DNA from 2 places in the Cellulomonas sp. FA1 genome. Region 1 is predicted to be linked to the other one. Evidence: predicted binding sites of a transcription regulator. Region 1 holds the regulator's gene; the other holds the start of a gene.

The links. Region 1 encodes LexA, which represses DNA repair genes until DNA is damaged. Its sites were predicted from a motif close to TCGAACANNTGTTCGA; they were not measured.
Region 2: uvrA (excinuclease ABC subunit UvrA) is a predicted target of LexA. The motif match lies at 6,840-6,855, and genes of this name have one in related genera.

Annotation. Positions count from the first base shown of each region.
Region 1 covers NZ_LBMY01000001.1:625,202-634,577, forward strand. Annotated here, with positions in the region: gene GY42_RS02745 (S9 family peptidase) at 1-225, shown strand, start outside; gene GY42_RS02750 (ATP-dependent DNA helicase) at 295-2,529, shown strand; gene GY42_RS02755 (L-lactate dehydrogenase) at 2,609-3,610, shown strand; gene GY42_RS02760 (Rho termination factor N-terminal domain-containing protein) at 3,684-3,956, opposite strand; gene lexA (transcriptional repressor LexA) at 4,046-4,804, opposite strand; gene GY42_RS02770 (LysM peptidoglycan-binding domain-containing protein) at 5,128-5,508, shown strand; gene nrdR (transcriptional regulator NrdR) at 5,836-6,336, shown strand; gene GY42_RS02780 (DUF5302 domain-containing protein) at 6,453-6,641, shown strand; gene serA (phosphoglycerate dehydrogenase) at 6,731-7,930, opposite strand; gene GY42_RS02790 (HelD family protein) at 8,038-9,376, opposite strand, start outside.
Region 2 covers NZ_LBMY01000001.1:1,082,158-1,091,533, reverse strand. Annotated here, with positions in the region: gene GY42_RS04875 (VOC family protein) at 1-265, shown strand, start outside; gene GY42_RS04870 (TerC family protein) at 449-1,531, shown strand; gene GY42_RS04865 (TerC family protein) at 1,528-2,565, shown strand; gene GY42_RS04860 (YciI family protein) at 2,614-2,904, opposite strand; gene GY42_RS04855 (acyl-CoA dehydrogenase family protein) at 2,967-4,151, shown strand; gene GY42_RS04850 (MBL fold metallo-hydrolase) at 4,156-4,872, opposite strand; gene GY42_RS04845 (glycoside hydrolase family 15 protein) at 4,869-6,755, opposite strand; gene uvrA (excinuclease ABC subunit UvrA) at 6,899-9,376, shown strand, end outside.

The sequences.
Region 1 (9,376 bases):
ACGACCCCCACGCTGGTCGTCCACTCGGAGCAGGACTGGCGCTGCCCCGTCGAGCAGGGGCAGCGCTGGTACGTCGAGCTGCGCCGCCGCGGCGTCGAGGCCGAGCTGCTGCTGTTCCCCGGCGAGGGGCACGAGCTGTCCCGCTCGGGGCGGCCGACGCACCGGCGCGCGCGGTTCGAGCACCTGATCGACTGGTGGGCGCGGCACCTGCCCGTCGGCGGCTGAGCCCGGGGCGTGCCGACCCGCCAGGTCGCGGGTGCCGGGGGTGTCGGGGGCCGCGACTACGCTGTCGCGGTGCCCGACCCCGACCCGACCCCTCGCCCGGCCGCCCCGGCGCAGGGCACGTCGGCCGTGACCGCACCCGGCCGCGACGCGCAGGAGGTCGCCGAGGTCGGCGAGCTGCTCGACCTCGCGGTCGGTGCGCTGGGCGGCGGTCGCCGCGAGGGTCAGCACACCATGGCCGTCGCGGTCGCCGAGTCGCTGCGCACGGGTGAGCACCTGCTGGTCCAGGCGGGCACCGGCACGGGCAAGTCGCTGGGCTACCTCGTGCCGGCGGTGCGGCACGCGGTCCGCGCGGACGAGCGCGTCGTCGTCTCGACCGCGACGCTCGCGCTGCAGCGGCAGGTGCTGACGCGCGACCTCCCGCTCGTCACCACCGCGCTGGCGTCCCACCTGCCGCGGCAGGCGCAGATCGCGCTGCTCAAGGGCTGGCACAACTACCTGTGCGTCCACAAGGTCGCGGGGGGCTACCCGTCCGACGAGCAGGGCACGCTGTTCGACGTCCCCGAGCGGCCGGGCGCCGCGGAGCACCCGCCCGAGGAGACCGAGTCCGGGCGCGAGTCCCTCGGCGACCAGGTCGTGCGCCTGCGCGAGTGGGCCGAGGAGACGACCACGGGCGACCGCGACGACCTCGTCCCCGGCGTCTCCGACCGCGCGTGGCGGCAGGTCTCCGTGACCGCCATGGAGTGCCTCGGCGGGCAGTGCCCGATGCTCGCGCAGTGCTTCCCGGAGGCCGCACGCGCGCGGTCGCGCGAGGCCGACGTCGTCGTCACGAACCACGCGATGCTCGGCATCGCGGCCTCGGGGTCCCCGAACGTGCTGCCCGAGCACCAGGTGATCGTCGTCGACGAGGCGCACGAGCTCGCCGACCGCGTGACCGCGCAGGCCACCGCGGAGCTGTCGCTGCCGACCATCGAGCACGCCGCGCGGCTGGCCCGCCGGCACGGCGGCGTGCCCACCACCGACGTCGACACCGCCGGCCAGCACCTCGCGAGCGTCATCGTCCCGCTGCCCGAGGGGCGCTTCCCCCAGGGGCTCCCCGAGGACGTCCGCACCGCTGTCGCGACCGTCCGCGACGCCGCGCGCACCATGCTCACGGCGCTCAAGCCCGAGGGCGGGTCGCGCGACGCGGCCGACGGCGGCCGCAAGATGGCGACCTCGGCCATGCTCGCGCTGTTCGAGGTCGCCGAGCGCATGGCCGCCGACCCCGAGCAGAACGCCGCGACCGTGCTGTGGTGCGCGCGCGGCGAGGACCGCCGCGGCGTCCCGACGACCCGCCTGCACGCCGCCCCGCTCGCGGTGGCGGGCCTGGTGCGGACGCACCTGCTGGCCGGCCGCTCGGGGGTGCTGACGTCGGCGACCCTGACGCTCGGCGGGTCGTTCGACGCGACCGCGCGCGCCGTCGGCCTCGTGCAGCGCCCCGACGCCGCACCCGTCGGTCCGACCACGCTCGAGGGCGCGCATGACGAGTCCGTCGCCGGCGCGACGGAGCCGACGGGGACGGCGAGCCGCGCGTCCTCCGCGGCCGCGGTCCCGGCGACGGGCGACCGACCCCGGCGCCCCGAGGCCGACGAGCCGCCGCGCTGGCGCGGGCTCGACGTCGGCAGCCCGTTCGACTACCCGCGGCAGGGCATCTGCTACGTCGCCAGGCGACTGCCGCCGCCGGGCCGCGAACCGGCCACGGAGGCGCAGCTCGACGAGATCGCCACCCTCGTCGAGGCGGCCGGCGGGCGCACGCTCGGCCTGTTCACGTCGCGTCGTGCCGCGACCGTCGCGGCCGAGGCGATGCGCGAGCGGCTCGACGTGCCCGTGCTGCTGCAGGGCGACGACCAGCTGCCCACGCTCGTCGCGCGCTTCGCGGCCGACGAGCCGACCTGCCTGTTCGGCACGCTCTCGCTGTGGCAGGGCGTCGACGTGCCCGGCCCGGCGTGCCGGCTCGTCGTGATCGACCGCATCCCGTTCCCGCGGCCCGACGACCCGGTGCGGTCCGCGCGCTCCGACGCGGTCGCGCGAGCCGGCGGCAACGGCTTCATGTCGGTGTCCGCGACGCACGCGGCGCTGCTGCTCGCGCAGGGTGCGGGCCGGCTCGTGCGGTCCTCGCAGGACCGCGGCGTCGTCGCCGTGCTCGACCCGCGGCTCGCCACGGCGCGGTACGGCGAGTACCTGCAGCGGTCGATGCCGCCGTTCTGGCGCACCACGGACCGCGACGTCGTGGTCTCCGCGCTACGTCGGCTCGCCGGATCCGACTAGCCTCGTGCAGGGGAGGTGCCGCACCGGGCGGGCCCGTCCCGCACCACCGGTTCCGCGCCCGTGACGAGGGGAAACGACCATGGTCGACGCCATCGAGGGCGACGAGTACGCCTTCAGCCCGACGCCGTCCGTGCCGCGGCGCACGTCCAAGCTCGGGATCGTGGGGGCGGGTGCGGTCGGCTCGACCATGGCCTACGCGGCGCTCATGCGCGGCGCGGCGCGCACGGTCGCGCTGCTCGACGTCAACAAGGCGAAGGTCGAGGCCGAGGTCCTCGACCTCTCGCACGGCATCCAGTTCATGTCGATGGCCGAGGTCATGGGCTCCGACGACGTGTCGGTCATGGCCGACTGCGACGTCGTCATGTTCACCGCGGGTGCCAAGCAGAAGCCGGGGCAGTCGCGGCTGGACCTCGCGGAGGCGACGATCTCGCTCGTGCAGAAGGTGCTGCCGGGCATCGTCGAGGTCGCGCCGAACGCGGTCTACGTCATGGTGACCAACCCGGTCGACGTCGTCACGTACGCGGCGCTCAAGATCTCGGGCCTGCCGCCGTCGCAGCTGTTCGGCTCGGGCACGGTGCTCGACTCCTCGCGCCTGCGCTACCTCATCGCGCGCCACACGGGCGTCGCGGTGCAGAACGTCCACGCGTACGTCGCGGGCGAGCACGGGGACACCGAGCTGCCGCTGTGGAGCTCGGCGACGATCGGTTCCGTCCCGATCCTCGAGTGGGCGAGCGGTGACGGCGGGCCGCTGACGCGCGAGGTGCGCGACGCGATCGCGCGCGAGGTCGTCGAGTCCGCCTACCGGATCATCGAGGGCAAGGGTGCGACGAACTACGCGATCGCGCTCGCGGGGTCGCGCATCATCGAGGCCGTGCTCAAGGACGAGCGCCGCATCCTGCCCGTGTCGTCGCTGCTCGACGGCTATCTCGGCATGTCCGACGTGTGCCTCAGCGTGCCGTCGATCGTCGGGTCGTCGGGCGTGCGCGAGCGGCTCGAGGTGCCGATGTCCTCCGACGAGCTGATGGGCATGCGCCGCTCGGCGGAGGCCGTGCGCTCCGTCGCCCGGCGGTTCGGCTTCTGACGAGGTCGGCGTGCGACGAGGGCCGGACGGGGACTCCCGTCCGGCCCTCGTGCCGTCCGCGGTCGCGGGAGCGTCAGTGGTGGCGCAGCGCGTCGATGAGCTCGCCCTTGCGCATGCGTGACCGACCCTCGACGCCGATCTCCGCGGCGCGGCGGCGCAGGTCCTCGACCGTCCACTCCTCGTAGTCGCGCGAGCGCCCGCCGGACCGGCCGACGGACGACCGCCCGCGTGCCGCCGCCGCGTTCGCGATCCGCGCGGCCTTCTCCTTGCTGCTGCCCTCGTCGCGCAACGACTCGTAGAGCTCGGGGTCCTTGACGCTGGGGCCGGGGTCACGTCGTGCGGGCATGCGGCGCCTCCTCACCGGTGACGGCGCCGGCGGCTCCGGCACCGGCGACCAGCGTCGCGCGGCGGGCAGCGCCCCGCACGCGGTCGGCGTCACAACGCGCGCAGCACGCTCACGACCCGGCCCAGCACGGTCGCGCCGTCGCCGTCGATGGGGGAGTAGGCGGCGTTGTGCGGCAGCAGCCACACGTGGCCGTCGACCCGCTTGAGCGTCTTGACCGTCGCCTCGCCGTCGATCATCGCCGCGACGATCTCGCCGTTCTCGGCGACGGGCTGCCGGCGGACGACCACCCAGTCGCCGTCGCAGATGGCGGCGTCGACCATCGAGTCGCCCGCGACCTTGAGCAGGAAGAGCTCACCCTCGCCGACGAGCTGGCGAGGCAGCGGGAAGACGTCCTCCACCACCTGCTCGGCGAGGATGGGGCCACCAGCGGCGATGCGCCCGACGACGGGGACGTACGAGGGCGTCGGGGCGCCGTCGCGCTCCGCGGCGTCGCCGTCGCCGAGCGCCACGCCCGCGCGGTCGCCGAGCGCCGTGACGGTCCGCGCGTCGTCGGGCTGCACGACCTCCATCGCGCGCGGCCGGTTCGGGTCGCGGCGCAGGTAGCCCTTGCGCTCGAGCGCGGTCAGCTGGTGCTTGACGCTCGAGGGACTGGTCAGCCCGACCGCGTCGCCGATCTCGCGCATGCTCGGCGGGTACCCCCGCCGCTCGACCGAGGACCGGATGGTCTCGAGCACGAGCCGCTGCCGGGACGTGAGGCCGTCGCCCGGGACCTCCGCGACCTCGGGCGCCGCGGTCCCCGCGGCGCGCGTCCGGTCGGTGCCCGTCGTCGAGCGCTCCTGCACGTCCACTGCGCCTCCTGCTGTCGCGTCGGCGCGGGCCGGGGGGCGCGCGCCCAGCGTCGCCCCGCCGCGTCGAGGCCCGGACCCGCTGGTGGTGCGGGAACGGCGCCCCTGCGCACCGACGTCGCCCGGGGGAGATGTCGGTGGTCGGTGGTGCACTCGCTGCAGCAGCCACCCTAGGCGGGCGGCCCGGGCGGATCAAACATCTGTTCGAGCGTGTCTCGACGGATGTCGGTCGGCTCTGGTAGACATCGTACAGACGTTCGACGAACAGACGTTCGAATCCGAGCGGCACCCCGGAGGCCGGGGTCCGGCGGCGAGAGGGGTACGGCATGAGTGCGATCACCATCGCTCCCGGCGCGTTCCGGGGTGGGCGGGCGTCCTCGACGGCTGCGCCGCGGCGCCCCGCACCGCGCGCCGAGGCTCCTCTGCGCCTGACGGTGCGCGGTCGAGTCGTCGTGTGGGGCCTGGGCCTGCTGGTCGCCGCGGGTGCGGGAGGGGTCGCCGTCTCGGCGCACGCCGACGGTCCTCGGTCGGCGATGGAGGTCGAGCGCGTGGTCGTGGCGCCCGGGCAGACGCTGTGGGGCATCGCGTCGGAGGTCGCCGCGCCCGGTGAGGACGTCAGGGACGTGGTGCTGCGCCTGCAGCGGCTGAACGAGCTGCCGTCGGCCGGGCTCACGGCTGGGCAGACGCTCGTCGTGCCCGTGGGCTGACCGTGGACGCGGGTTGTCAGTGCCGACGCCTCCGGCTAGGTTAGCCTTACCTCATTCGGCAGGCTGGGGGGCCAGCCGGAGGTGTGTGCGGCGACCCGGCGCGTCCGGGTCCGCCAGCGCGCAGCAGCAGGTGGCGCCGAGGCGAGTCGGCGCCACGAAGGGACGGGGGCGTCCCGGCGAGGGTGGCCGTCGCACGGCGGCCGCCCTCGCGCTGCCGAGGCACGCGATGTTGCAGTTGCGCCTGCGACGTCCTACCGTCGCGTGCGTCCGTCCGGCGCGTGTCGTGGCGGGCGCCGTCCCGTGATCGGCAACGCCGAGAGGTTCGTTGTGCACTGTCCCTTCTGCCGGCACCCCGACTCGCGCGTGGTGGACTCCCGCACGTCCGACGACGGGTCCTCGATCCGTCGGCGGCGCCAGTGCCCCAGCTGCCAGCGGCGGTTCACGACCATCGAGACCGCGAGCCTGTCCGTCGTCAAGCGCTCCGGCGCGACCGAGCCGTTCAGCCGCACCAAGATCGCGAACGGCGTCCGCAAGGCCTGCCAGGGTCGGCCCGTGAGCGAGGACGACCTCGCGCTGCTCGCGCAGAAGGTCGAGGAGAACCTGCGGACCGCGGGCTCGGCCGAGATCGACGCCGGCGACATCGGCCTGGCGATCCTGGGCCCGCTGCGCGAGCTCGACGAGGTCGCGTACCTGCGGTTCGCGTCCGTCTACCAGGCGTTCGACTCGCTCGACGACTTCGAGTCGGCGATCCGCACGCTGCGCGCCGAACGAGCCGAGACGGCGGCCGGTACCCCGCAGGCCGCGGCGGTGACCACGGCCGAGGGCTGATCCGGCCGAGCCGGCCCGCCCGAGGCCGGTCGCACCAAACCGTTTGGCGTCGGGCCCTCGCGTCCACCACGCTGGGGGAGCCCGACGACCACGTCGCGAGAGCGGAGGACCATCGCATGACGCAGGACGAGAAGCCGTCGGCAGTGAGCGACGAGACCAGGGAGAAGTTCCGCGAGGCGCTCGAGCGCAAGAGGTCGAGCGGCCACCGGACGGCCGACGGGGGCCGGAACACCGGGGCCGTGCACGGGTCGGAGACCGCCGGGCCCGTGCAGCGGCGCTTCCAGCGCAAGTCCGGCTCCGCCTGACACCACGCACGACGAGGGCCGCGCAGCACGTGCTGCGCGGCCCTCGTCGTGCGTGCGGCCCGGGGCGGGCGGGCGCTCGCCGACGGACGTCAGTCGAGCAGGCGCAGCCGCAGCGACTCGGGTCGCTCGGTGAGCGCGGCGGCGACGGCCGCGGGCACGGGCGACGCGACGTCCGTGACCACGTAGCCCAGCTCGCCGCGCGTCGCGAGCAGCTGGCCCTCGATGTTGACGCCGTGCTCGGCGAGCGTCGCGTTGATGGTCGCCAGCACGCCCGGCACGTTGCGGTGCAGGTACGCGACGCGGTGCGCGTCGGGGCGCTGGTCGAGCGCGAGGTTCGGCAGGTTCACGGACAGGTTCGTCGAGCCCGTCGCGAGGTAGTCGCGCACCTTGTGCGCCACGAACTGGCCGATGGCCTCCTGGGCCTCCTCGGTCGAGCCGCCCGTGTGAGGCGTGAGGATGACGTTGGGCAGGCCCTGCAGCTCGGAGACGAACGGGTCGCCCTTGCGCTTGGGCTCCTCGGGGAAGACGTCGACCGCCGCTCCCGCCACGTGACCGGCGAGCACGGCGTCGCGCAGCGCGGCGTAGTCGACGACGAACCCGCGCGACAGGTTGAGGAAGATCGCACCCGGCTTCATGCGGGCGATCTGCTTGGCGCCGAACATGCCGGCGTTGCCGGCGCGGCCGTCGACGTGCAGCGTCACGACGTCGGCGGTCTCGAGCAGCTCGTCGAGCGTGCGCATGCGACGCGCGTTGCCGAGCGCGAGCTTCTCGGCAGTGTCGTAGAAGACCACCGACATACCGAGGTTCTCGGCGAGGACCGACAGCTGCGTGCCGATGTTGCCGTAGCCGATGATGCCCAGCGTGCGTCCGCGGACCTCGTGCGCACCGGTGGCGGACTTGTTCCAGACGCCCGCGTGCATCTCCTTGTCCAGCACCGTCTGGCGCCGCGTCAGCGAGATGATGTCGGCGATCGCGATCTCCACGACCGAGCGCGTGTTGGAGAACGGCGCGTTGAACACGGCGATGCCGCGCCCGGCCGCCGCGTGCAGGTCGACCTGGTTGGTGCCGATGCAGAACGCGCCGACGACCTCGAGGTCGCGCGCGGCGGCCAGCACGTCGGCCGACACCTGGGTCTTGGAACGGATCCCCAGGACCTGCACGCCGGACAGGGCCTCGGCGAGCTCGTCCTCGTCGAGCGCGCCGGTCCGCGTCACGACGTCGAAGCCCGCGGACTCGAGGATGGTCCGGGCGTGGGGGTGGAGGTTCTCGAGCAGCAGCGCGGTAGGCACGCCCCATGGTGCTCCCGGTCCGCGGGGCGGACCAAAGCCGTCCCGAAGGACGGGACGGTGTGCCCGGCGCGGCCGTGTCGCACCGCCGGGCGCCGTACGGCGGTCGGTCAGTCCCGCTCGACGAATCCCCGCGGGAGGTCCCGCGCGTGCACGACGTGCAGCGCGTGGGTCGGGCGGGTCATCGCGACGTAGAGGTCCCCGGCCGAGGCCGCGAGCACGTCGGCGGGCTCGACGAGCACGACGACGTCGAACTCGAGCCCCTTGGCCTGACCGGGCGTGAGCACGACGAGCGTCTGCTCGAGGTCCGGCAGCTCGCCGCCCGGGGCGTCCTCGGCGGTGCCGTCCAGCGCGCGGCGCACCGCGGCCGCGTGCGCGGGCGTCGCGACCACCGCGACGCGGCCCGCACCGCCGGCCTGGCCGACCGTGGCCGCCAGCTCGCGTGCGGTGGCCGCGGCGGCCGTCGTGACGTCGCCGCCGGCGACCCGGTGCAGACGCAGCGCGTCGGGCACGTCCCGCGCCGACGTCTGCGGGCTCACTGGCAGGCCCGCGGCCAGCGCGACCCGCCGCGCGGCGTGCGCGACGGTCGCGGGCGTGCGGTAGTTGACGGTGAGCTCGGCCAGCCGCCAGGACCCGCGCAGCAGCGGCCCGAGCATCGCCTCCCAGTCGTGCGTGCCCCCCGCGGACGACGTCTGCGCGACGTCCCCGACGATGGTCAGCGACCGCGTCGGCACGCGCCGCAGCAGCGCGCGCCACGCCATCGCGGACAGCTCCTGGGCCTCGTCGACGACCACGTGGCCGTAGGTCCACGAGCGGTCCGCGGCGGCCCGCTCGGCGGTCGTCAGCGACGGCCCGCTGCTCGCGAACCGGTCGGCGAGCGCCTCGGCGGACACGAGGTCCCCGGCGCCCGTGCTCTGCAGCACCTGGCGCGCGTACTCGAGCTCCTGCGTGCGCCGCTCGGCGTCGGCCCGCGCCTGCGCGCGGGCGGCCTGGTCGTCCTCGCCGAGCAGCTCGGCGGCCTCGTCGAGCAGCGGCACGTCGGCGGCCGTCCACGGGGCGTCCGCGGGCCGGACCAGCAGCGCGCGCTCGCGGTCGGACAGCTCGGGCGCGGCGGCCGCGAGCCGGTGGGGCTTGGTCCACAGGTCCGTGAGCAGGCCCTGGGGCGTGAGCGGCATCCACGCGAGGTTGAGCGCGATGCGGATCTCGCGCGTCGTGCGCAGGTCCTCGACGATCTCCGCGCGGTCCTCGGGCGGCACGTCCCACGCGAGCTGCTGCACGTACTGGTCGGCGAGCCGCGCGAGCATGTCGCGCACGAACGTCACGCGCGCGAGGTTGTGCGGCTTGTTCTGCCGGCGCGCGCGCGCGATGGCCCCCGCGACGTCCTTGGGTCGCACGACGACCGTGCGGCCGTCGATCCGCACGCTGGTGGGCTGCGCGGGCACGCGCTGC
Region 2 (9,376 bases), 460 kb from region 1:
CGCGATCGTCGACCCCGACGGCGGCGGGCCGCGCCTCTTCCTGCAGAAGGTGCCCGAGGGCAAGGTCGCCAAGAACCGCCTGCACCTCGACGTCGGTCAGCCCGGACGCGCGCGCGGCGAGGAGCCCGACAAGCCCGCCGTCCGTGCGCGCGCGGACGAGCTCGTCGCGCGCGGAGCGACGCACGTGCGGGAGTTCGACGACCCGGCGCAGGGATTCTGGATCGTGCTGCAGGACCCCGAGGGCAACGAGTTCTGCCTGGTCTGACGCGGCCCGCCGGTCCGTCACCTATAGTGGCGCACTGGAGGGGAGTACTCCCCGCGACGTCATCGTCATCACGGTCGCCATCGTTGCCGGCCCGGTGCCGTCGGCCGCGCGTCCGACCCGCTGGGTCCGGCGCTGGCGGAAGAGACCTCCGGTCATCAGCCGTACCCTTCCGGAGGTCGTTTCGTGGATGTTCCTGTCTGGGCGTGGGCCGTCACCGTCGGCGCCATCCTGCTCATGCTCGCCGTCGACTACGTGGGGCACGTGCGTTCGCCGCACGAGCCCACCCTGCGCGAGTCGGCCTGGTGGTCGGCCGGCTACGTCGGCGTCGCGATCCTCTTCGGCTTCCTCGTGTGGGGCGTGTGGGGCGCGACCTACGGCGGCGAGTACTTCGCGGGGTACGTGACCGAGAAGAGCCTGTCCGTCGACAACCTCTTCGTGTTCGTCCTCATCATGGCGAGCTTCCGCGTGCCGCGGCTGTACCAGCAGAAGGTGCTGCTCATCGGCATCACGATCGCGCTCGTGCTGCGCACGGTCTTCATCTTCGTCGGCGCCGCGATGATCGAGAACCTGTCATGGATCTTCTACATCTTCGGCGCGTTCCTGCTGTACACCGCGTGGACGCAGATCAGGTCGGGCAGCGAGGAGGAGGGCGAGTACCACGAGAACGCGGTGCTCCGCTGGACGCGTCGCGCGTTCCCGACGACCGACGACTACGTCGAGGACAAGATGGTCGTCCGCCGCGACGGCAAGCGGTTCATCACCCCGATGCTCATCGTCATGATCGCGATCGGCACCGCCGACATCATCTTCGCGGTCGACTCGATCCCGGCGATCTTCGGCCTCACGCAGGAGACCTACCTCGTCTTCACGGCCAACGCGTTCTCGCTGCTGGGCCTGCGGCAGCTGTTCTTCCTCATCGACGGGCTGCTCGACAAGCTCGTGTACCTGTCGTACGGCCTGGGCTTCATCCTCGGCTTCATCGGCGTGAAGCTGCTCATCCACGCGCTGCACACCAACGAGGTCGGCTTCATCAACGGCGGCGAGCACGTCACCGCGATCCCCGAGGTCAACACGTGGGTGTCGCTCGGGGTCATCATCGCGACCCTGGTCGTCACCACCGTGCTGTCGTTGCGCCGCACCCGCAAGGACGCCGCCGCGTCGGCGGCCGCGCAGGCGTCGTCGCGCGAGGCGCGCCTCGGCGTGCACGCCGACGCCCCCGAGGGTCCCGGCGTCGGGCGTGACGAGATCCGGGACGACCGTCCGTGACCCACGAGCTGCCCGCGGCCTTCCAGGTCGCCTCGCTCGTCGCGGTCGTCGCGATCCTCCTGGTCGACCTCGCCATCGTGCGGCGCCGTCCGCACGTGCCGAGCGTGCGCGAGAGCGTCACGTGGGTGCTCGTGTACGTGGGTCTCGCGCTCGCCTTCGCCGGGCTGCTGTCCGTCGTCGGCGGCGCGGCGCCCGCGGGGGAGTTCGTCGCCGGCTGGTTGACCGAGTACAGCCTGTCGGTCGACAACCTGTTCGTGTTCCTGCTGATCATGTCGAGCTTCGCCGTGCCGCGGGAGCAGCAGCAGCGCGTCCTCATGGTCGGCATCGTCGTCGCCCTCGTGCTGCGCGGCGGGTTCATCCTGGCCGGTGCGGCGCTCATCGAGCGGTACACGTGGGTGTTCTACCTGTTCGGCGCCTTCCTCGTGTGGACGGCCGTGAAGGTCGCCCGCGAGGGCGCGGGCGACGACGACGAGGAGTACAGCGAGAATGCGGTCGTGCGGGTCGTGCGGCGCGTGCTGCCGATGTCCTCGACGTACGACGGCGGGAACCTGCGCACCGAGCGCGACGGGCGGCGCGTCTTCACGCCGCTGCTGGTCGTCTTCCTCGCGATCGGCACGACCGACGTGCTGTTCGCCTTCGACTCGATCCCCGCGATCTTCGGGCTCACGCACGACCCGTTCATCGTGTTCACCGCGAACGTGTTCGCGCTGATGGGGCTGCGCCAGCTGTACTTCCTGCTCGGCGGGCTGCTCGACACGCTCGTGTACCTGCCCTACGGGCTGGCGGCGGTCCTCGCGTTCATCGGCGGCAAGCTCGTGCTCGAGGCGCTCGCGACGAACACGCTGGGTTTCGTCAACGGCGGCGAGCCCGTGGCGTGGGCGCCCGAGGTGCCGACGTGGCTCTCGCTCGTGGTCATCGCGGGTGCGCTGGGTGCCGCGACGGTCGCGAGCCTCGTGCTGGGCCCGCGGCGGTCGGTCGCGGCGCCACCCGCGCAGCACGACGACCCCCCGGCCCCCGGGCGACCGGGCGCCTGACGCGCGCGCGGGGTGGGCGCGTCTCGTGCCCACCCCGGCCGGTCGGTCTCAGACGGTCGTCGCCCACGGGCCGAGCACGACGTCCCACGCGCGCACGTCGGTGGCGGCGACGAGCCCCTCGCGCGCGAACGGGTCCTGCGCGAGCAGGAGGCGCAACGCGGCCTCGTCCGTGGCGCGGAACACGAGCAGAGCGCCCGGGTCGCCGTCCGTGAACGGTCCCGAGCCGAGCAGGGCGCCGGCGTCGGCCTGCTGCGCGAGCCACGCGCGGTGCTCGGGACGCACGGTGTCGCGCACGTCGGCGCGCTCGTCGTAGGTGTAGCGGACGGCGAATGTGGTCATGACGACATCCTGCCCGAGCCGCGCGGCGCGGTGGCCGCGCGCGGCGGTGGCAGAGTGGCGGCATGACCTCGACGACCCCGCCGGCACCGCGGCGGCAGCGCACCCTGCTGACCGACGAGCTGCTCGAGCGCATCCGCTCGCGTGCCGACGCCCACGACCGTGACAACACGTTCCCGCACGACGACCTCGCCGACCTCGTCGCGGCGGGCTACCTCACGGCGTTCGTGCCGGAGCGGCTCGGCGGTGCCGGCCTGACCCTCGAGGAGGTCGCGCGCGAGCAGGTCCGGCTCGCGGGCGCCGCGCCCGCGACGGCCCTCGCGGTGAACATGCACCTCGTGGTGACCGGGCTCGCGGCGCTGCTCGACGCGCGCGGCGACGGCTCGGTGGAGTTCGTGCTGCGGGACGCGGCCGCCGGCGAGGTGTTCGCGTTCGGCAACTCCGAGGCCGGCAACGACCTCGTGATGTTCGGGTCGCGCACGCGCGCCGAGCGCCAGGACGACGGCGGCTACCGGTACCACGGCACCAAGATCTTCACGTCGCTGTCGCCCGTGTGGACGCGGCTGGCGACGTTCGGCCTCGACGACTCCGACCCCGACGACCCGCGCCTCGTGCACGGCGTCGTCGCGCGCGAGGACGGCGGCGTGCGGGCCAAGGACGACTGGGACACGCTCGGCATGCGCGCGACGCAGTCCGCGACCACGGTGCTCGACGGTGCGTACGCACCGGCGGACCGCGTGTACCGGCGGCTGCCCCCGGGCCCGAGCGCCGACCCGTTCGTGTTCGCGCTCTTCGCGGTCTTCGAGACGCTGCTGGCTGCCGTGTACACGGGGATCGGGCGCCGCGCGCTCGAGGTGGGCGTGGCGCACGCGCGCCGCCGCACCTCGATGAAGAACGGCGGGCGCAGCTACGCGCAGGACCCCGACATCCGGTGGCGGGTCGCGGACGCCGCGCTCGCGCAGGACGGCGCCGAGCTGCAGCTGTTCGCGCTCGCGCGCGACGTCGACGAGCGGGTCGACCACGGCGCGCGGTGGTTCGCGCAGCTCGTGGGCCTCAAGGTGCGGGCCACCGAGACCGCGCGCGTGGTCGTCGACCACGCGCTGCGGGTGTCGGGCGGCGGCGCCTACTTCACGGGCAGCGAGCTCGCGCGCCTGTACCGGGACGTGCTCGCCGGCATCTACCACCCGTCGGACGACGAGTCCGCGCACGCGACGGTCGCGGCGTCGGTGCTGGGGCCGCTCGAGGGCTGACCGCTCACCAGCCGCGTGCCGCCCAGGCGGCCAGCTGCGGACGCTCGGCACCGAGCGTCGTGTCGTCGCCGTGCCCGGGGTAGACCCAGGTGTCGTCGCGGAACCGGTCGAACACGCGTGCCGTGACGTCGCCCAGCAGCGCCGCGAACCGCGCGGGGTCGCCGCCGGTCGCGCCGACGCCGCCGGGGAACAGCGAGTCGCCCGTGAACAGGTGCACGCGCCCCGGCACGGCGCCCGGCGCCGCGGCGTCCGCGGGCTCGGTCAGCGCGAGCGCGACCGACCCCGGGGTGTGCCCGCGCAGCGCGACGACCTCGACCACGAGGTCGCCGACCGCGACGGTGTCGCCGTGCCGCAGACGCGTGGTCACCGGGTGGTCGGTCGCGGCGGCGATCGCGTCCGCGTCGTCCACCCCCGCCGCGACGCGCGCGCCGGTCACCGCCACCACCGACGTCAGCGCACCGACGTGGTCGTGGTGGCGGTGCGTGACGACGACGACGTCGAGCCGCGCCGACGGCGAGCCCTCGCGCACGAGCGCGAGCAGCCGGTCCGGGTCGGCGGGCGCGTCGACGAGCAGCTGCGCGCCCGTGCGACGGCACGTCAGCAGGTAGGCCGCGTTGTCCATCGGACCGACGGCGACCTTGCGGATCTCCGCGCCGTCGAGCACGCGCACGTCGGTCGGTCCGCCGACGTGCACCCGCCCCGTGTAGCCCGGTCCCGTCATCGTGCCTCGACCGAGGTGCCGTCGTCCGCCGCGTCGACCGCGGCGGCTGCCCGGGACGCGACGTCGTGGCTGTGGGCCGCGCGCACGAGCGCGAGGTGGGACAGCGCCTGCGGCACGTTGCCGACCATGCGCCGCGCCCGCGGGTCGTACTGCTCCGCGAGCAGCCCCACGTCGTTCGCGAGCGGCACCAGCGCGTCGAGCACCCGGGTCGACCCGGCGACGTCGCCCGCGCGCGCGAGCGCGTCCGCGAGCCAGAACGAGCACGCGAGGAACGGCGCCTCGTCGCCCTCCAGGCCGTCGTCGGTCCGCTCGGCGCGGTAGCGCAGCAGCAGCCCCGGCGCGACCTCGAGCTCGTCGCGCACCCGTGCGACCGTCGCGAGGACGCGCGGGTCGTCCGCGGGCAGGAAGCCGACCTGCACCATCTGCAGCAGGGACGCGTCCGTGTGCGTCGCTCCGTAGTGCTGCACGAAGCTGCCGACCTCGTCGGACCAGCCGTGCGCGAGGACGTCGGCGCGGATCTCGTCGCGCGCGGTGCGCCACCGGTCCAGCGGCGCCGGCAGGCCGTGGTCCTCGGCGCCGCGGATCGACCGGTCGAGCGCCGCCCAGGCCATGAACTTCGAGTGCGTGAAGTGGCGCGGCTCGCCGCGGACCTCCCAGATGCCGCGGTCCGGCTCGCGCCAGCCGCGCACGAGGTCGTCGACGAGCCGTCGCTGCAGCGACCACGAGTCCGCGGTCTCGGCCAGGCCCGCGTCGCGCGCCATCGCGAGGGCCGACATCACCTCGCCGAGCACGTCGTGCTGGACCTGGTCGACCGCGCCGTTGCCGAGCCGCACCGGCCGCGACCCGGCGTAGCCCGGCAGGTGGTCGAGGTGCGTCTCGGGGAGCCGGCGCCCACCGTCCAGGCGGTACATGATCTGCAGGTCGCGCGGGTCGCCGGCCACGGCCCGTTCGAGCCAGTCCCGCCACTGCGTCGCCTCGTCGCGGAACCCCTGCTCGAGCAGCGCCTCGAGCGTGAGCGCCGCGTCGCGCAGCCAGCAGTACCGGTAGTCCCAGTTGCGTTCGCCGCCGAACGTCTCGGGCAGCGAGGTCGTCGGCGCGGCGACGATGCCGCCCGTCGTCACGTCGGTCAGCATCCGCAGGACCAGCAGCGAGCGGACGACGGCCTCGCCGTACGGGCCGTCGTACGTGCAGTCCCGCGCCCACAGGCCCCACGCGATCACGGTCTCGTCGAGCCGGTCCGGCACCGTGAGCCGCGACGGGACGCGCTGCCACGAGTGCACCCACGTGAGGGACAGCTCGACGCTCTCGCCCGCGCGCAGCGTGAAGCGGTCGCGGTGCCGGTGGTCGACGGCGCGGGGGAGCCGGTCGCCGCGCAGGACCAGCGAGTCGGGCCCCGCGATCGCGCGGATCGCGTCGTTCCCGTCGGCGTCGCGCTCGTGCCGGACCCACGGCTGGATGCCGCCGTAGCCGAACCGCACGACCCACTCGTGCTCGACCTCGACCTCGCCGTGCGTGCACTCGACGCGCCGCACGACGTCGCTGCGGCCGTCGCCGAGCGGCATGGCGTCCGTCGCGACGGCCGTGCCGGTCGGCGTGACGTACGTCGTGTCGAGCACGAACGAGTCGCCACGGTACGTCCGCGTCACGGACGTCGCGTCGCGCACCGTCAGGAGCCAGCGCCCGTGGTCGGGCGTGCCGAGCAGCGCCGCGAAGCACGCGTCGGAGTCGAAGCGCGGCAGGCACAGCCAGTCGAGGGACCCCTCGCGCGAGACGAGGGCGGCGGTGTGCCCGTCTCCGAGGACCGCGTAGTCCTCGATGGGCACCTGGCAGCCGAGCAGGTCGGGGTGCCGGGTGGACGCGTCGGGGCTGGTCGTGAGCTCCATCGCGACCAGCATGGACCGGACGGGCGTCGCTCGCGCGCGCTGCGGCGCGGGCGTGCGCGTGCGGCCGACGGGACGCGCGTCACGTCGAACACGTGTGCGATTGTCGGAGGGCGGTCGTAGACTGCACGGCTGTGACGCAACCTCTGTCCGACCGTCTCGTGGTCCGCGGCGCCCGGGAGCACAACCTCCGCAACGTCGACCTCGACCTGCCTCGCGACGCCATGATCGCGTTCACCGGCCTGTCCGGCTCCGGCAAGTCGTCGCTCGCGTTCGACACGATCTTCGCCGAGGGCCAGCGCCGCTACGTCGAGTCCCTGTCGGCGTACGCGCGGCAGTTCCTCGGGCAGATGGACAAGCCCGACGTCGACTTCATCGAGGGCCTGTCGCCCGCCGTGTCGATCGACCAGAAGTCGACGAACCGCAACCCGCGGTCGACCGTCGGCACCATCACCGAGGTCTACGACTACCTGCGCCTGCTGTTCGCGCGCGCCGGCACGCAGCACTGCCCGGTCTGCGGCGAGCGCGTCCAGGCGCAGACGCCGCAGCAGATCGTGGACCGTCTGCTCGAGCTGCCCGAGGGCACGCGCTACCAGGTCCTGGCGCCCGTCGTCCGCGGCCGCAAGGGCGAGTACGCCGACCTGTTCCGCGAGCTGCAGGGCAAGGGCTTCGCGCGCGCCCGCGTCGACGGCGAGGTCGTCCAGCTCGCGTCGCCGCCCACGCTCGAGAAGAAGCTCAAGCACGACATCGAGGTCGTCGTCGACCGGCTCGTGTCGCGCGAGGGCGTGCAGCGTCGCCTCACCGACTCGGTCGAGACCGCCCTCGGGCTCGCGGGCGGCCTGCTGGTCGTCGAGCTCGTCGACGCCGACGCGGACGACCCGCAGCGCGAGCGCCGCTTCTCCGAGCACCGCTCGTGCCCGAACGACCACGTCCTCACGCTCGACGAGATCGAGCCCCGCACGTTCTCGTTCAACGCGCCCTACGGCGCGTGCCCCGAGTGCACCGGCATCGGCTCGCGGCTCGAGGTCGACCCCGACCTCATCGTCCCGGACGACGAGCTGTCGCTCGCCCAGGGCGCGGTCGCGCCGTGGGCGCAGACGTCCTCGGAGTACTTCCAGCGCGTCCTGACGGCCCTCGCGGACGACCTGGGCTTCTCGATGGACACGCCCTGGCGTGCCCTGCCGAAGCGCGCCCGCGACGCCGTCCTGCACGGGCAGAACCACGAGGTGCACGTGCGCTACCGCAACCGGTGGGGGCGCGAGCGGCAGTACTCGACGGGGTTCGAGGGCGTCATCACGTTCCTCGAGCGGCGTCACTCCGAGACCGAGTCGGAGTGGAGCAAGGAGAAGTACGAGGCGTTCATGCGCGAGGTCCCGTGCCCCGCGTGCGACGGCGCCCGCCTCAAGCCCGAGGTGCTCGCGGTCAAGGTCGGCGGCCGCTCCATCGCCGACGTCTGCTCGCTGCCCATCGACGAGGCGCGCGACTTCATCGACGGCCTCGAGCTCGGCGAGCGCGAGCGCGCGATCGCCGCGCAGGTCGTCAAGGAGATCCAGGCGCGGCTCGGGTTCCTGCTCGACGTCGGCCTCGACTACCTGTCGCTCATGCGCCCCGCCGGCACGCTCTCGGGCGGCGAGGCGCAGCGGATCCGGCTCGCGACGCAGATCGGCTCGGGCCTCGTCGGCGTGCTGTACGTGCTCGACGAGCCGTCCATCGGGCTGCACCAGCGCGACAACCGCCGCCTCATCGAGACGCTCACGCGGCTGCGCGACCTCGGCAACACGCTCATCGTCGTCGAGCACGACGAGGACACCATCCGCACCGCCGACTGGATCGTCGACATCGGCCCCGGCGCGGGCGAGCACGGCGGTCGCGTCGTGCACTCGGGCGACCTCGAGGGCCTGCTCGCGTCGCAGGAGTCCGTCACGGGCGCCTACCTCTCGGGGCGGCGCTCGATCCCCATGCCCGCGACGCGGCGCCCCGTGGACCGCTCGCGGCAGGTCACGGTGGTCGGCGCGCGCGAGAACAACCTGCGCGGCATCGACGTGTCGTTCCCGCTCGGCGTGCTCACGGCCGTCACCGGGGTGTCGGGCTCGGGCAAGTCGACGCTCGTGAACTCGATCCTCTACACGGTCATGGCGAACGAGCTCAACGGGGCCCGGCAGGTCGCCGGGCGTCACAAGCGCGTGACGGGGCTGGACCAGCTCGACAAGGTCGTGCACGTCGACCAGGGTCCGATCGGCCGGACGCCGCGCTCCAACCCCGCGACGTACACGGGCGTGTGGGACCACGTGCGGCGGCTGTTCGCCGAGACGTCGGAGGCCAAGGTCCGCGGGTACACGCCGGGACGGTTCTCGTTCAACGTCAAGGGCGGGCGCTGCGAGGCGTGCTCGGGCGACGGCACGCTCAAGATCGAGATGAACTTCCTGCCCGACGTCTACGTGCCGTGCGAGGTCTGCCACGGCGCGCGGTACAACCGCGAGACGCTCGAGGTGCACTTCAAGGGCAAGACGGTCGCCGACGTGCTCGAGATGCCCATCGAGGAGGCCGCCGAGTTCTTCGCCGCGGTGCCGGCGATCTCCCGGCACCTGCGCACCCTGGTCGACGTCGGCCTCGGGTACGTGCGC